DNA from 4 places in the Chryseobacterium sp. S90 genome. Region 1 is predicted to be linked to each of the others. Evidence: riboswitches for the same ligand, from Rfam matches in the RefSeq annotation. Region 1 holds a riboswitch; each other region holds the start of a gene.
The links. Region 1 has a riboswitch for cobalamin ahead of ACLMCG_RS08520 (TonB-dependent receptor plug domain-containing protein). Riboswitches for the same ligand answer to the same signal wherever they lie in the genome.
Positions count from the first base shown of each region.

Region 1 (3,166 bases):
AACTTAAAGAAACTGTATTCATAATCTATATTGGCACTTCCTCTATGCATAGGCACATAAGGCCTCTGAAGCTGCGTTTCTTTATCAATGGATCTTGCATAATAATATCCTGCATTCGCTCTGAATTTATGATTACCCAATTGTTTACTAAAAGACAGCTGAGATTCTAATCCGAAAGATTCAACTTTATTGACATTGAATGCCTGCCAGTATCCTTTGGCCGTAGGAAGCCATGCAATAAGATCTGTAATGTTCATATAATACGGAGACAAAGTAAGTCTGAAATCCCCTACTTTGAACTCATTAGTCATATCTACCTGAGTAGAGGTTTCCGGTCTCAGCTCTTTATTTCCTCCCGGTTCATAATAAATATCATTAAATGACGGATATCTGAAGTTTTTTGACACATTAACGCTTACATCATACCATTTTGCAGCACTCCATTTTCCGGAGAATGAATACATAAACGGTGACTTCACATCCTCTACAAAATCTTTCTTGAATCCACCTTCAAAACGCAGGTTTTTAGTTGCAAAATACCTCAACAATCCGGAAACGGAACCAACATTTCTGCTGACATTGGATATTCCGCTCGCATATCCTTCTCCTTTATTGATCTGAAATTCTCCGATAATATTAAAATTCCACTTAGAATTCAGGAAGTAATTGAAATCATTTTTAAAGATGTAATTTTTCCCTGTTCCGCCACTGGATTTAGGCAGGTTTAGCAAACCGAAATACTGAAAATTTTCTTCTGTATAAGCAGCTTTAAAAGAGTTGCTGAACTTTGTTTTATTCCAGTCCCAGGAAAGAAGGCTTCTTATACTTTGTGTTTTATATTTTGTTTTTGTTCCCGTTTCTTCATACACTGGATAATGTTGTGAAGAATCAAAGAACTGGCTCTGCCACGAAATTTTATGATCATCCGTCAATTTATAGGATGCTCCTACATTGAAGGTTGTATTGTAATAATTCCCATTTCTGTTGATGTAATTCAGATCACTTACCTCATAATTATTTTCGCTTACAGAATAATTTCCTGAAGCTTTAAAACTGAACTTATCATTGCTGTAAGAACCTTTTACAAAATTATTATAGGTATTAAAAGAAGCAACTTCAGAAAATAAAGAACCATGGAAGCCTTTATTAAAATCAAGCGTATTATTAAGGTGAATACTTCCCCCGATAGCACCACTTCCATAGACTACACTTCCTCCGCCGGCTTTTATACCGATCTGGTCATATCCGAACAAAGCAATATTATTGATATCTCCCTGTCCTAAGAAGCTGGAGTTGATATTAATCCCATTCCATACAAAGGCGGTCTGCTGGGCAGTAGTTCCTCTGAAAGAAGGTGAAGAAACAGCTCCACGGCCATTTTCTTTGATAAATACCTGTGACTGAAATCTCAGAAGTTCAGAAAGATTACTGGAGTTTTTCTCGGCCTCTTCTGCCGAAATTATTTTTACGGGATGAAAAAGTTTCACCCTATTCATCTGGTTGTCGAAGACATAAATAGTGTCAATGGTTTTCTCTTGTCCAAAAAGAAAACAGCCATAAGATGAAAAAAGCAGTACTAAAGATCTTTTTATATCCATACTCTTTTACTTTTCCTCCGAAAGCAATATGTTTTTTTATTATAATTCCGGCAGGTCTCCTGACTTTCGCATTCTGCTCCTTCCCGTTTTAGACAGTGGCTGTTTGCAGAAACTTTTATTGCGATTTACAGTTGCGGGGACAGTCCGGGAGTTACACCCGATTCCCTTTTCATTCCAAAATACTGGAAACCAAAATTTTTGCAAAGATAGTTTTTTATATGTATTTGCCAAAAAGTGAGATGAGAGTGTATCAGATTGAAAATTTGAAGCAATAACTCACAAAAAAAGCTGCTTTCGGTTGAAAGCAGCCATGTATCATAGAATAATCGTATGCAATTATTTACCAATAACTTCTGTAATTGGGTTTCCTACATTTCCACTTGGAAACTGAATTTTCAATAGGGAAGATACCGTAGGTGCAATATCTGTCATGTGATAAGCTTTGTTACTTTCTCCCTGCTTAACTCCCCAACCCATAAAGATCAATGGAATATGTGAATCATAAGAATTCCAAACACTGTGGGTAGTTCCTGTTTTTGAATATGGAGGAAGCATAGAATCATGAGAAATCAACTGGATATCTCCACTTCTCTGTCTGTTGATCCCGTTGATAATTCTTTGTTTGATGGGTTCCGGAATACTTGCCTCCTGAACTTTATCTACAGAAACTGCATATAAAACCGTAGGATCTTTCTCAATTTCTTTTACAGCAAAGTTTCTTACATCATCCAATTCAAGCTTACTGTCAGCCAATACTTTTCTGTCAAAATAAATCTGATAGTTATCAATCGCATTGATCAGTTTATCAGCTCCAAATTTATCTTTCAGTTTTTGGTTCAGATTTTTTTCTGCATCTTCACCAAAGAAACCTGTCGGGATTTTATGCTCTTTAAGGAATCCTACAGAATGCGCTCCACCGTGGTCTGCAGAAAGGAAAACCGTATACTCACCTTTTCCTACTTTAGCATCCAGATAATTGAAGAATTCTGCTAAATCCTGATCTAATCTGATATAAACATCTTCTACCTCAATAGAATTCGGTCCGAACTTATGACCTGCATAATCAGTAGATGCAAGGTTGATCGCTAAGAAGTCTGTGATATTATCTCCACCCAGTTTTTCACCTTCTACAGAAGCTTCTGCCAACTTCAATGTCAGCGTATTCCCAAAAGGTGTATAACGGATATTATCTTTTTTAGCCTGATAATCCTTTGCTAAATTACTGTAGGGGAAAGTAGGTGTTTTTGCACTTCCCAGCAGTCCTTCCCAAGAAGAATTGTCCGGTGCACTTTCCGTATATTGATTGATTGGAAGTAAGGTGTTCCAACCGTTGGCTACTAATTTTTCAGGAAGATTCTGAGAGTTGAATGATTTTACCCATTGAGGAAGATCATTCATATACCATGTACTTGTAATGAAATTTCCTGTGCTGTCATCAAACCAGAAAGCTCCGTTTGGAGTATGCCCTGCAGGAAGAATAGAAGCACGGTCTTTCAAAGAAACTCCGATTACTTTTCCCTGGAAGTTGGTTGCTAATCTCAATTCGTCAGTCACCGTAGTAGACCAAA
Region 1 is NZ_JBLGCX010000002.1:169,443-172,608, reverse strand. Features, by position in the region: gene ACLMCG_RS08520 (TonB-dependent receptor plug domain-containing protein) at 1-1,598, opposite strand, end outside; cobalamin riboswitch at 1,630-1,807, opposite strand; gene pafA (alkaline phosphatase PafA) at 1,935-3,166, opposite strand, start outside.

Region 2 (3,166 bases), on a different contig from region 1:
ACATAATTGTATTGAATATTATCCTGGTTCACATCATAGCGCTTTCCTACATACATTGCACTGTAATTGAAACTCCAGTCTTTATAATCGGCCATCAGTGCAAATGATCCGCTATGCCATGGTGTGTAAGGAATCTGATTTTTGTAAAATGTATCTTCAGGGTCTGTCATATCTCTTGCACTTTGATAGGTGTAAGAAAGTAATGGCCTCAGTTTTACTTTTCCCAACTGCATTTCTGCCTGAACATTTACGTCAGCACCAATGATTTCCACCAATCCAAGGTTCATCATCAGCCAGCGGAACATACTTCCGTTAGGAGCAGCGACAATTTTATCCTGTACTTTGTTGTAGTAGCCGTCTACTTTAGCATAAAAAGATTTAAAGAAATGATTGTTATAGTTTTTCTGGTAGGTAAATCCTACATCATACTGATTGGTAAATTCCGGCTTCAGATAAGTGTTTCCGATATTCGTGTAATATAAATCATTGAAAGTAGGCAGTCGGAAAATTCTTTTATAGAAAGCTCTGAGGGTAAGTTCAGGAATTATTTCAGGCTGGTAGCTCATAAATACAGCGGGTCTCCATTCTCTGCTATCTCCCGGTCTTTTGTTTTTTCTTACTTCTTCAAAGGTAAATGTGCCCAAAAGGCTTCCCAGAATTTTAAACCTGTTCCACTGGTAGGTTGTTGCCAAAGCGACTAATGTAGTATAACGTGTAGGATAAGAAAAGTTATCCAGATTGGCGTCCAGATTATTGTACTGAAAATCTCCACTCAGGCTCACATCCCAGTTGGGAGTAATTGAATAGATATTGGATGAAGAAAGATAAACTTCTCTTTGGATGTAGACATTATCCGTATACATAATAGATTGCGAACGAACGGTATCCATAAAATGGGTATAATCGTAGGCAAATTTTGCTTTCAGCTGTGTTTCAAATTTTGGGAACAGTTTTTTCCGAAGATTGGCCTGTACGAAATAATTTTCATCGGAAAGTCTCGCTCCTCTTCCTCCAAAACGGCCGTTCACAATAGGTGCCGGCATTCCGCGGTCTGAAATGTAACCGTAACCACGGATATTCCAGCTTCCATTATTCAAAGTTCCATTTAAAGAAGTTTCAAAACGTTTTGCCTTAATATCTGAATCCTGTCTTTTTGCGATCGTGTCATAAGCCTGCTGTCCGTCAGGATATTTCTTGGCATATCGAAATCTGTAAATTCCGTCACTTTGCATAAATTCTGCGCTGAAACTGGCTGAAACTCTGTCTGAAATTTTCTGCTCCAATCGGAATGACGGGTTGAAAAGATCAATGGAAGCACTTTTTGCTCTTATTACAAGATTGGTTCTCCTTATTCCCTTAAACACAGGAGTTTTAGGTTGTAAATAAATAGATCCGGACGAACCAAAATCTTTTGCCGGTTGGAAGATTTCACTTTTCTGCCCGTTGTATAATGATATCTCTTCAAGATCATCCAAAGAATACCTTCCCAGATCAACAAGACCGTTTTGGGCATTTCCCAGTTGAATTCCGTCGTAGAAGACTCCTACATGCTGGCTTCCGAGACTTCGGACGTTAATGGTTTTCAGCCCTCCTATTCCACCATAGTCTTTAATCTGAACTCCGGAGAAATACCGCAGCGCATCTGCTACAGAATGACTGTTCAGTCTTTCAAGTGCTTCCCCTTGGATGGTTTGTGCCGGAATGATTTCTTTAAAATTTTTTTTGTAGAGACTGATCACCTTGATGGATTCTTCCTTCAGCGTATCATTTTTCTTTTTTTGGGAATATAAAAGCTGAGATGTCATCACCAGTATTGTGAAAACAGCTTTATAAATTGTAGAAGTAATTAGTTTTGCCGCCATTAGCTCATTTAGGATAATGATGACGCTAATGGTATAAGAAAACAATGACAAAGCACAGCTGTCACTGCACAGAATCATTGATGTCCTAAGCTTTATTCCACGAAAGCGTCAAACGATTATTTTCTGGCAGGTCTTCTGACTTACTCCATTTTTGAAATCCTTCCCATTAAAAAACAGTGGATATATTCTTCAAAAATCTTGGTGTGGAGCTTACAGCAGCGGGTCTGTCCCGGATTTTCACCGGATTCCCTTTTAAGAGCTTTTTATGGCTCACCAAATTTCGGGCAAAGATAAAAAATTATTCCTAACCCCCAATTAAATTCATGATTCATAAACAATTAAAGCTCCCGAAGGAGCTTTAACATTATTAAAAAGGGGTTTATTTTAAATTCCAATATTCAGGAAAATACTGAATCTGGATTTTGCTTCAATATCACCACCTGCCAAATGGGTATACATAGGAAGCATGAGTTCACTTCCCAGACTCAGTTTTTTATAAGAAGCTTCAAATCCCAGTTTGCCATACAAAGCACTTCCCGCAGTATTGGGCAGCGCTTCATCAAACTGTTTATTCTGTGCATACACTTCTCCCTGCACTCCGGTTTTTACAGAAAAGATTGACTTTTCGTTTCCGGCAACCTGATAAAATCCTGTCGCAGCATAGTTCCACTGGTTTCCGAAACGGTAATTTTTCTTATTTTCCGTTTTGATCGTATAATCTGTATTGACCAATACAGCCACTTTATTCTTTTGAAATTTATAATTCAAAGCCGCCTGATAATCCCAGCTTCCGGTTCCCAATTGAAAACTCGGATTAACTCCGGATGCACCTTTTTCATCAAATTTCCCCAAAGGAATTTTCACTCCCAAGCCTCCGCTTATGTGATGGAAATTATCTTTAGAATTCATCAGCTGGTAAATTCCCATCAGATTCAGATCTCCGATTCCATTGATTTTGATATCTCCCTGCATGGTTTTCTTTTCATGGAAATGAAAGGGCAGGCTTGCATAAACACTCAGTTTTTTAGTCAAGGGAATTTTCCCCCAAAGCTGTAAAGTATTGAAGTATTGATCTTGTGTAAGGTCTTTTACAAATAAATTCTCCTTTGCTTTGTAATGTTGTGCAAAGTATTTGATTCCGATAAACTGTGGATTGAGTAAAGATTCAAATCCGGAAGATCCGTTACCAGCTGCACAGCCGCAAGCATCACAATCATCGTCAAAATCAAATCTGCTAAAGCTTTCCGGTGCAATATACACGCTGTCTCTAATCACATTGGCCTGGTTCAGGCTAAATACCATTA
Region 2 is NZ_JBLGCX010000004.1:413,453-416,618, reverse strand. Features, by position in the region: gene ACLMCG_RS13855 (TonB-dependent receptor plug domain-containing protein) at 1-1,862, opposite strand, end outside; cobalamin riboswitch at 1,970-2,155, opposite strand; gene ACLMCG_RS13850 (transporter) at 2,247-3,166, opposite strand, start outside.
Region 2: another riboswitch for cobalamin. It lies ahead of ACLMCG_RS13855 (TonB-dependent receptor plug domain-containing protein); the one in region 1 lies ahead of ACLMCG_RS08520 (TonB-dependent receptor plug domain-containing protein).

Region 3 (3,166 bases), on a different contig from region 1:
AAATACTGTCTGTGAACACTTTTTAATAATTTTCAACTATCAACTATCAACTATCAACTATCAACTATCAACTAAAAATGACTTTTGAAACATTACTATATCAACAAAACGGTCACATCGGAACACTGACGATTAACCGTCCGCAGGCCTTAAATGCTTTGAATGAACAGGTTTTAAAGGAGCTGAAATCATTTGCTAACCAGGTAAAATCAGATAAAAATATCAGAGTATTAATCATTACCGGTTCCGGAGAAAAAGCTTTTGTTGCAGGGGCTGATATTAAAGCGATGCAGCAGATGACTCCCGAAGAAGCAGAGGCGTTTTCAATTGTTGCGCAGACAGCTTTTAACGCTATTGAAGAACTTCCGTTTGCGGTGATAGCCGCTGTAAATGGCTTTGCGTTGGGAGGAGGTTGCGAATTGGCATTATCCTGTGATATTATTCTTGCCAGTGGAAAAGCAAAATTTGGACTCCCTGAAGTGACATTAGGATTATTGCCTTGTTTTGGCGGAACCCAGCGTCTTCCGAGAGCTATTGGATTATACAAAGCAAGGGAAATGGTTTTCTCCGGAGAATTTTATTCCGCGGAGGCCTGTAAAGACTTTGGTTTTGTCAATCATGTTTTCGCTCCCGAAGAGTTGCTGAACGAAGCTCAAAAATTGGCAGAAACAATTGCTGCAAGAGGACCTGTAGCCGTTGCAAAAGCGAAACAGTCGCTAAATACCGGATTTGAACTGCATATCACAGACGGATTGAAGCAGGAAGCCGCTTTATTTGGGGAATTGTTTACAACAGAAGATCATAATGAAGGAATCGGGGCATTCATACAAAAAAGAAGCCCGGACTTTAAAGGAAATTAATGAACTGGAAGGCAGAGAATTGAAATAACATGGTTTAACTTAAGTATCATCTTCTATTTTCAATTCTCTGTTTTTCCATTATTTAAATGGTCAGTCCATGATTGTTTTTTACCTCAGCCATAACAAACGTACTGTGGGTACTCCCGATAGAATCTACAGATCCCAGTTTGTTAAACACAAAATCCTGATAATGTTTCATATCCCGTACCTGAACTTTCAGAAGGAAATCAAAATCTCCGGAAATATTGTAACATTCCGCCACTTCTTCAATTTCTAAAATTTCTTTCACAAAGTCATAGCCTATAGATCTGTCGTGAATTTTCAGCTTGATCTGACAGAAAACCGTAAATCCACGGTTGAGCTTTTCAGCATCAAGAACAGCAGCATATCTTTTCACAAATCCTTCCTGTTCCAATCTTTTTACTCTTTCAAAAACCGGTGAAGTGGAGAGGTTCACTTCCTTTGCAAGCTCTTTAACGGTCAGTTTTGCATTTTTCTGGAGCAGCCTAAGCAGCTGTACATCCTTATCATCAAGTTGTTCCACAGAATAATATTCTTTTAGATTATAAAAACAGTCAAATGTAAAGAATTATATGCTTTTATTGATGATTTTAAAAGATTATTTTGCTTAATTAATTGTATTTGATTGTGTGTTTATTCTGTATTGTTAATTTTACACAAAATTAAAAACTTTTAATGATGGTTATTGTCATCGTTAAAAGTACAGTTCCTTAGAGATACTTCATCAAACAGGAAAGGTTTTACTTAACGTAGATTAATAGGGAATCGTGTGAGAATCACGAGCTGTCGCGCAACTGTAAGTAACATGCCAAAGGTTTCTGTCCTTGCATATCCACTGCCAAAAGCGGGAAGGATGACGGAAACCGTTACAAGTCAGGAGACCTGCCTTTACTGAATTGACAATGCTTTCGCGGTCTGAAGCTTTTGGGTCATACAGATGATATATCGGATGTATACATTTTCTCTGTGAGGGAAGTTGTATTGTTTGTTATATCGTGATCCCTGAAATTTTTATCCGTAAAAACATTCCGAAGCATTTTAAAAGGACTTTACCATTAAGTTTAATTAAAAAGTTTAAAAATGCAAACTCACATTCTGGGCTATCCGCGTATTGGTAGCAAAAGAGAACTCAAAAAAGCCTGCGAGCAATATTGGTCAGGTAAGATCCTTTTGGAAGAACTTCTGAATACAGGCAGAACGATCTGTAACCAAAACTGGAACATTCAGAAAGAAGCAGGAATAGACCTTATTCCATGTAATGATTTTTCATACTATGATCAGGTATTGGATATGAGCCTTGTGGTGGGAGCAATTCCTACACGTTATCATGAAGTAGTGCTTAAAAAAAACAACTCTGAGCTGGATCTTTACTTTGCTATGGCAAGAGGATACCAGAAAGAAGGATTGGATATCACTGCAATGGAAATGACAAAATGGTTTGATACCAATTATCATTATATCGTTCCCGAGTTTTATAAAAATCAGCAGTTTAAACTGAGTTCAGATAAAATTTTCAATGAATTTGCAGGAGCAAAACAAGCGGGAATCAATGCAAAACCGGTAATTATCGGGCTGGTTTCTTATCTTCTGTTAGGAAAAGAAAAAGAAGAAGGATTTGATAAGCTGGATCTGGCTGGAAATCTTCTTTCCGTATATATTGAAATTTTAACCAAACTTCAGGAGCAGGGAGCAGAATGGATTCAGTTTGATGAACCTTTTCTAGCGTTGGATTTAACGGAGAAAGCCAAAGAAACCTATTATTTTGTTTACACCGAAATAAGAAAACGTTTCCCGAAACTGAAATTCATTGTGGCTACTTATTTTGAAGGATTAAATGATAACGAATCACTTGCGGCATCACTACCTGTGAATGTATTGCACCTGGATCTTGTAAGAAACCCGGAACAGTTGGATGAAATCCTGAATGGTATTCCGGAAAGCTTAAGCCTTTCATTAGGAGTAGTTGACGGAAGAAATATCTGGAAAAATGATTTTGAAAAATCTTTGTCTTTCATCAGAAAAGCAGTTGAGAAATTGGGATCTGAAAGAGTTTTAATCGCTCCTTCCTCTTCATTACTTCATTCACCGTGTGATCTGGATTTTGAAATCACTCTTAATCCGGAAATTAAAAACTGGCTGGCTTTTGCAAAACAAAAAGTGGCCGAAGTCGTAACACTTAAAGAACTGGCATCCGGAACAGGAAATGAACAGATTCTTGCCTCTTTTGAAGAAAATAAAAAAGCAATTGCAAGCAGAAGAACATCTGCGCTTATTCATAATGATGA
Region 3 is NZ_JBLGCX010000001.1:851,296-854,461, reverse strand. Features, by position in the region: gene ACLMCG_RS03935 (enoyl-CoA hydratase/isomerase family protein) at 78-860, shown strand; gene ACLMCG_RS03930 (Lrp/AsnC family transcriptional regulator) at 943-1,404, opposite strand; cobalamin riboswitch at 1,600-1,786, shown strand; gene metE (5-methyltetrahydropteroyltriglutamate--homocysteine S-methyltransferase) at 1,962-3,166, shown strand, end outside.
Region 3: another riboswitch for cobalamin. It lies ahead of metE (5-methyltetrahydropteroyltriglutamate--homocysteine S-methyltransferase); the one in region 1 lies ahead of ACLMCG_RS08520 (TonB-dependent receptor plug domain-containing protein).

Region 4 (3,166 bases), on a different contig from region 1:
AGATTTCAGCTTGGCTTTATAATTTTTCAATTGCGCTCCGGTAGGCAGCTGCCCATAGATCAAAAGATAGGCTACTTCTTCAAATTGTGCTTTCTCTGCCAGATCCAGAATATCATATCCTCTGTAATGGAGATCGTTTCCACTTTTTCCGACACTGCAAAGCGCAGTATTACCTGCTGCTACCCCTGAAAGCGCAACGCTTTTTTTAGGCTTAAATGTGGGTTCACTGTTCGTTGACATTATCAATTATTTTGTTTAAAAAGGTTGTCTAATTTTTGTTCATAGTCGTAGTATCCAATGCTTTGATAGAGTTCTTCTCTGGTTTGCATGGTATCTAAGACATTCGCCTGTGTTCCGTCTTTACGAAGGTGTTCATATACATTTCGAGCAGCTTTATTGGCTGCACGGAAAGCCGATAGCGGATAAAGAATTAATCCCACACCTGCATTTTTTAATTCTTCCACAGTATACATTCTGATCATCCCGAATTCTGTAATATTAGCCAGCACAGGAATCCCTGTAACTTCAACAAATTTTTGGTAAAAACTTAAGTCAGGAACAGCTTCTGCAAAGATGAAATCTGCTCCTGCTTCTTTATAGGCTACCGCTCTTTCCAATGTTTTTTCCAATCCTTCATTGGCAAAAGCATCAGTACGGGCACCAATTACAAAATTATCATCGGTACGGGCATCTGCAGCAGCTTTCAGTCTGTCTACCATTTCTTCTTTGGTTACCACTTCTTTTCCCGGGCGGTGTCCACAACGCTTTGCACCTACCTGATCTTCAATATGCAGGGCCGCAGCACCAGCTTTAATCAGAGACTTTACGGTTCTTGCAACATTGAATGCTGAAGGCCCAAATCCGGTATCAACATCTACCATGAGTGGTACATCGCAAACATTCGTAATACGCTGAACATCAATCAATACATCTTCCAGCGTGGTAATCCCTAAATCCGGAATACCCAGAGAACCTGCAGCAACACCTCCTCCTGAAAGATAAATTGCATTGAAACCTGCATGCTGTGCCAACAGCGCATGATTGGCATTAATGGCTCCAACAATCTGAAGGGGATTTTCTTTTCGCATGGCCTCCCGGAATTTCAAACCGGGAGACTTCAAACTTTCACTTGTAGTCATTATAATATTTATTGTTTAGTTGAAATTTGTCCACAGAAAGCCATGAATAGGCATAATAATGGTCACTGCCACTCCATAAGGTGATGGTAAAAATGAAATCAAATGAAAGCTGATCTATGTTATTCGTTTTTTGTAATTCGGAATTATACACCATTAATTCCCTACACACCTGTTTATCTCCAAGTCTGCTGCTCCTGCATAAATAATCGAAATCGAATGGGTACATTTTTCTAACTTTTTATATTGATTAAATCCTCATAAAAAGTTCCTGGTAAGCTTCACAATGCCTGTGAGAAAGAAAAATATGGAAAAGGAAAACACGATGAATACATGATAATGAAAAGAGCATACTACTCCACTACTTATCTGTATCACAAAAATAACACGAGCCGACAAAATATATTGATCCCACTGTTATCCATATCGTATCATACCTGACTATAAGCTTCAGACCGCGAAAGCATCGTCAATTCGAAATAGGCAGGTCTCCTGACTTGTAACAGTTTTTATCGTCCTTCCCATATAGCTAGGTATACAGTGGACCTTTTTTGATAAAAACCTTGATGTTACTTACAGTTGCGCGACAGTTCGTGATTTGCACACGATTCCCTTTTAAGACACAGCTAAGTGTAACCAGTTTCGGTTGATAAAGAAGATGTTAAGAACTCCTTGGTGGTAAATATAAGTATTTTATAAAAACACGAAAGATATTTTATGCAAACAATAACGATTTAACCATAACACACTGGTTTTGTTATTATTAAAAATATTTTTTTACTCAACAAACATTGTAATTTAGATTATTCTGCTCGTTCTTCGTTACTAAATTCTTAAGATATGTAGTAAAAAAATGAAACAACTTCAAAGAAACAACTTCCTTGTTGTCATTTTCCACCCTGGAATTGAAGTGTTTTTTTTAACAATTTTTTAAGGGATAGTGGATATTTATCTTTTGATATTAAATGATCTTTTTTATATCATTTTTTAGTCATCCAATTTTAATTTTTATTCTTCAATCCATTTTCTGAAAGCAGCTATATTTCTTTGTAATCAGAAGGGTTTTTCTGTACTTTTATTTGGAATGAATGGATAGAAAAAATCCGCCAAAAAGTGGCGGATTTTATAGTATTTGAAAGTCTGTAAAATTAATTGGCAGCCGGATCAATCAGTTCTGTGGTAAGCCCTAGAGATTTTAGCAGGTTTTTATTGTCAAAAAACAAGGTTGCATAATGTTTCCCTTTCTTAAAAATCAGTTTTGAACCTCCCGGAAATTCACTGTCTGCACCAAGTTTTTGCGTTTTAGCATTGTATTTACTGAACTTGGTTTTGCTGTCCTGCAGTGTAGTTTTATTCATGATAAGACCAAATGGAAGTCCTTCTATCACTACGGGCTTATTATCAGAAATGGTAAAAAACATCTCATCAATCACAGTGTTTTTCCCAAGGCCGCAATACAGTTCCAATCCTGTTTTTGTAGGCCATTTTGCATATTTTTCCTCGTTGGCATCTTCATAAAACACAGGTTTCATGTTCAATGCTTTTGATATTTTATCGGGAGTCTGCGGAAAAATAAATTCTGAATTTTTATCTAATAAAGAATTTAGAACTGCTGTTTTCTGTGAAAATGCCGTGATACTTACCAGTTGAAAAAAGAAAATTAAGATGAAAGTTAATGGTTTCGTCTTCATGGATTATTTAAATGTTAATGATTGCTAAAGGTATTAAAATTTACTTTATCCGATTACTACAAAACGACAATTATATGACCTCTTTTCCTTAATTTACTTGCAGAACTACAATAAATCTTCCATTTCTCTTTTGATATTTCATAAGTGCAATCTTTTATTGTGTCAACTTTTATATATGATTCCGATAGCAAATGAAAGCTAATTATTTTTAATTTATTCTGTAAAAATCAGGTTTAATAATCCGATTCAAAAGTTTATATATTTCATAGACCACTTTTCCCCAAAAGTCAAAATTAACCAGCAAATAACAAAATTCGATAAGTTTCGACAGTTTTCGAC
Region 4 is NZ_JBLGCX010000001.1:862,192-865,357, forward strand. Features, by position in the region: gene prpC (2-methylcitrate synthase) at 1-240, opposite strand, end outside; gene prpB (methylisocitrate lyase) at 243-1,139, opposite strand; gene ACLMCG_RS03975 (hypothetical protein) at 1,126-1,365, opposite strand; cobalamin riboswitch at 1,601-1,792, opposite strand; gene ACLMCG_RS03980 (hypothetical protein) at 2,285-2,827, opposite strand.
Region 4: another riboswitch for cobalamin. It lies ahead of ACLMCG_RS03975 (hypothetical protein); the one in region 1 lies ahead of ACLMCG_RS08520 (TonB-dependent receptor plug domain-containing protein).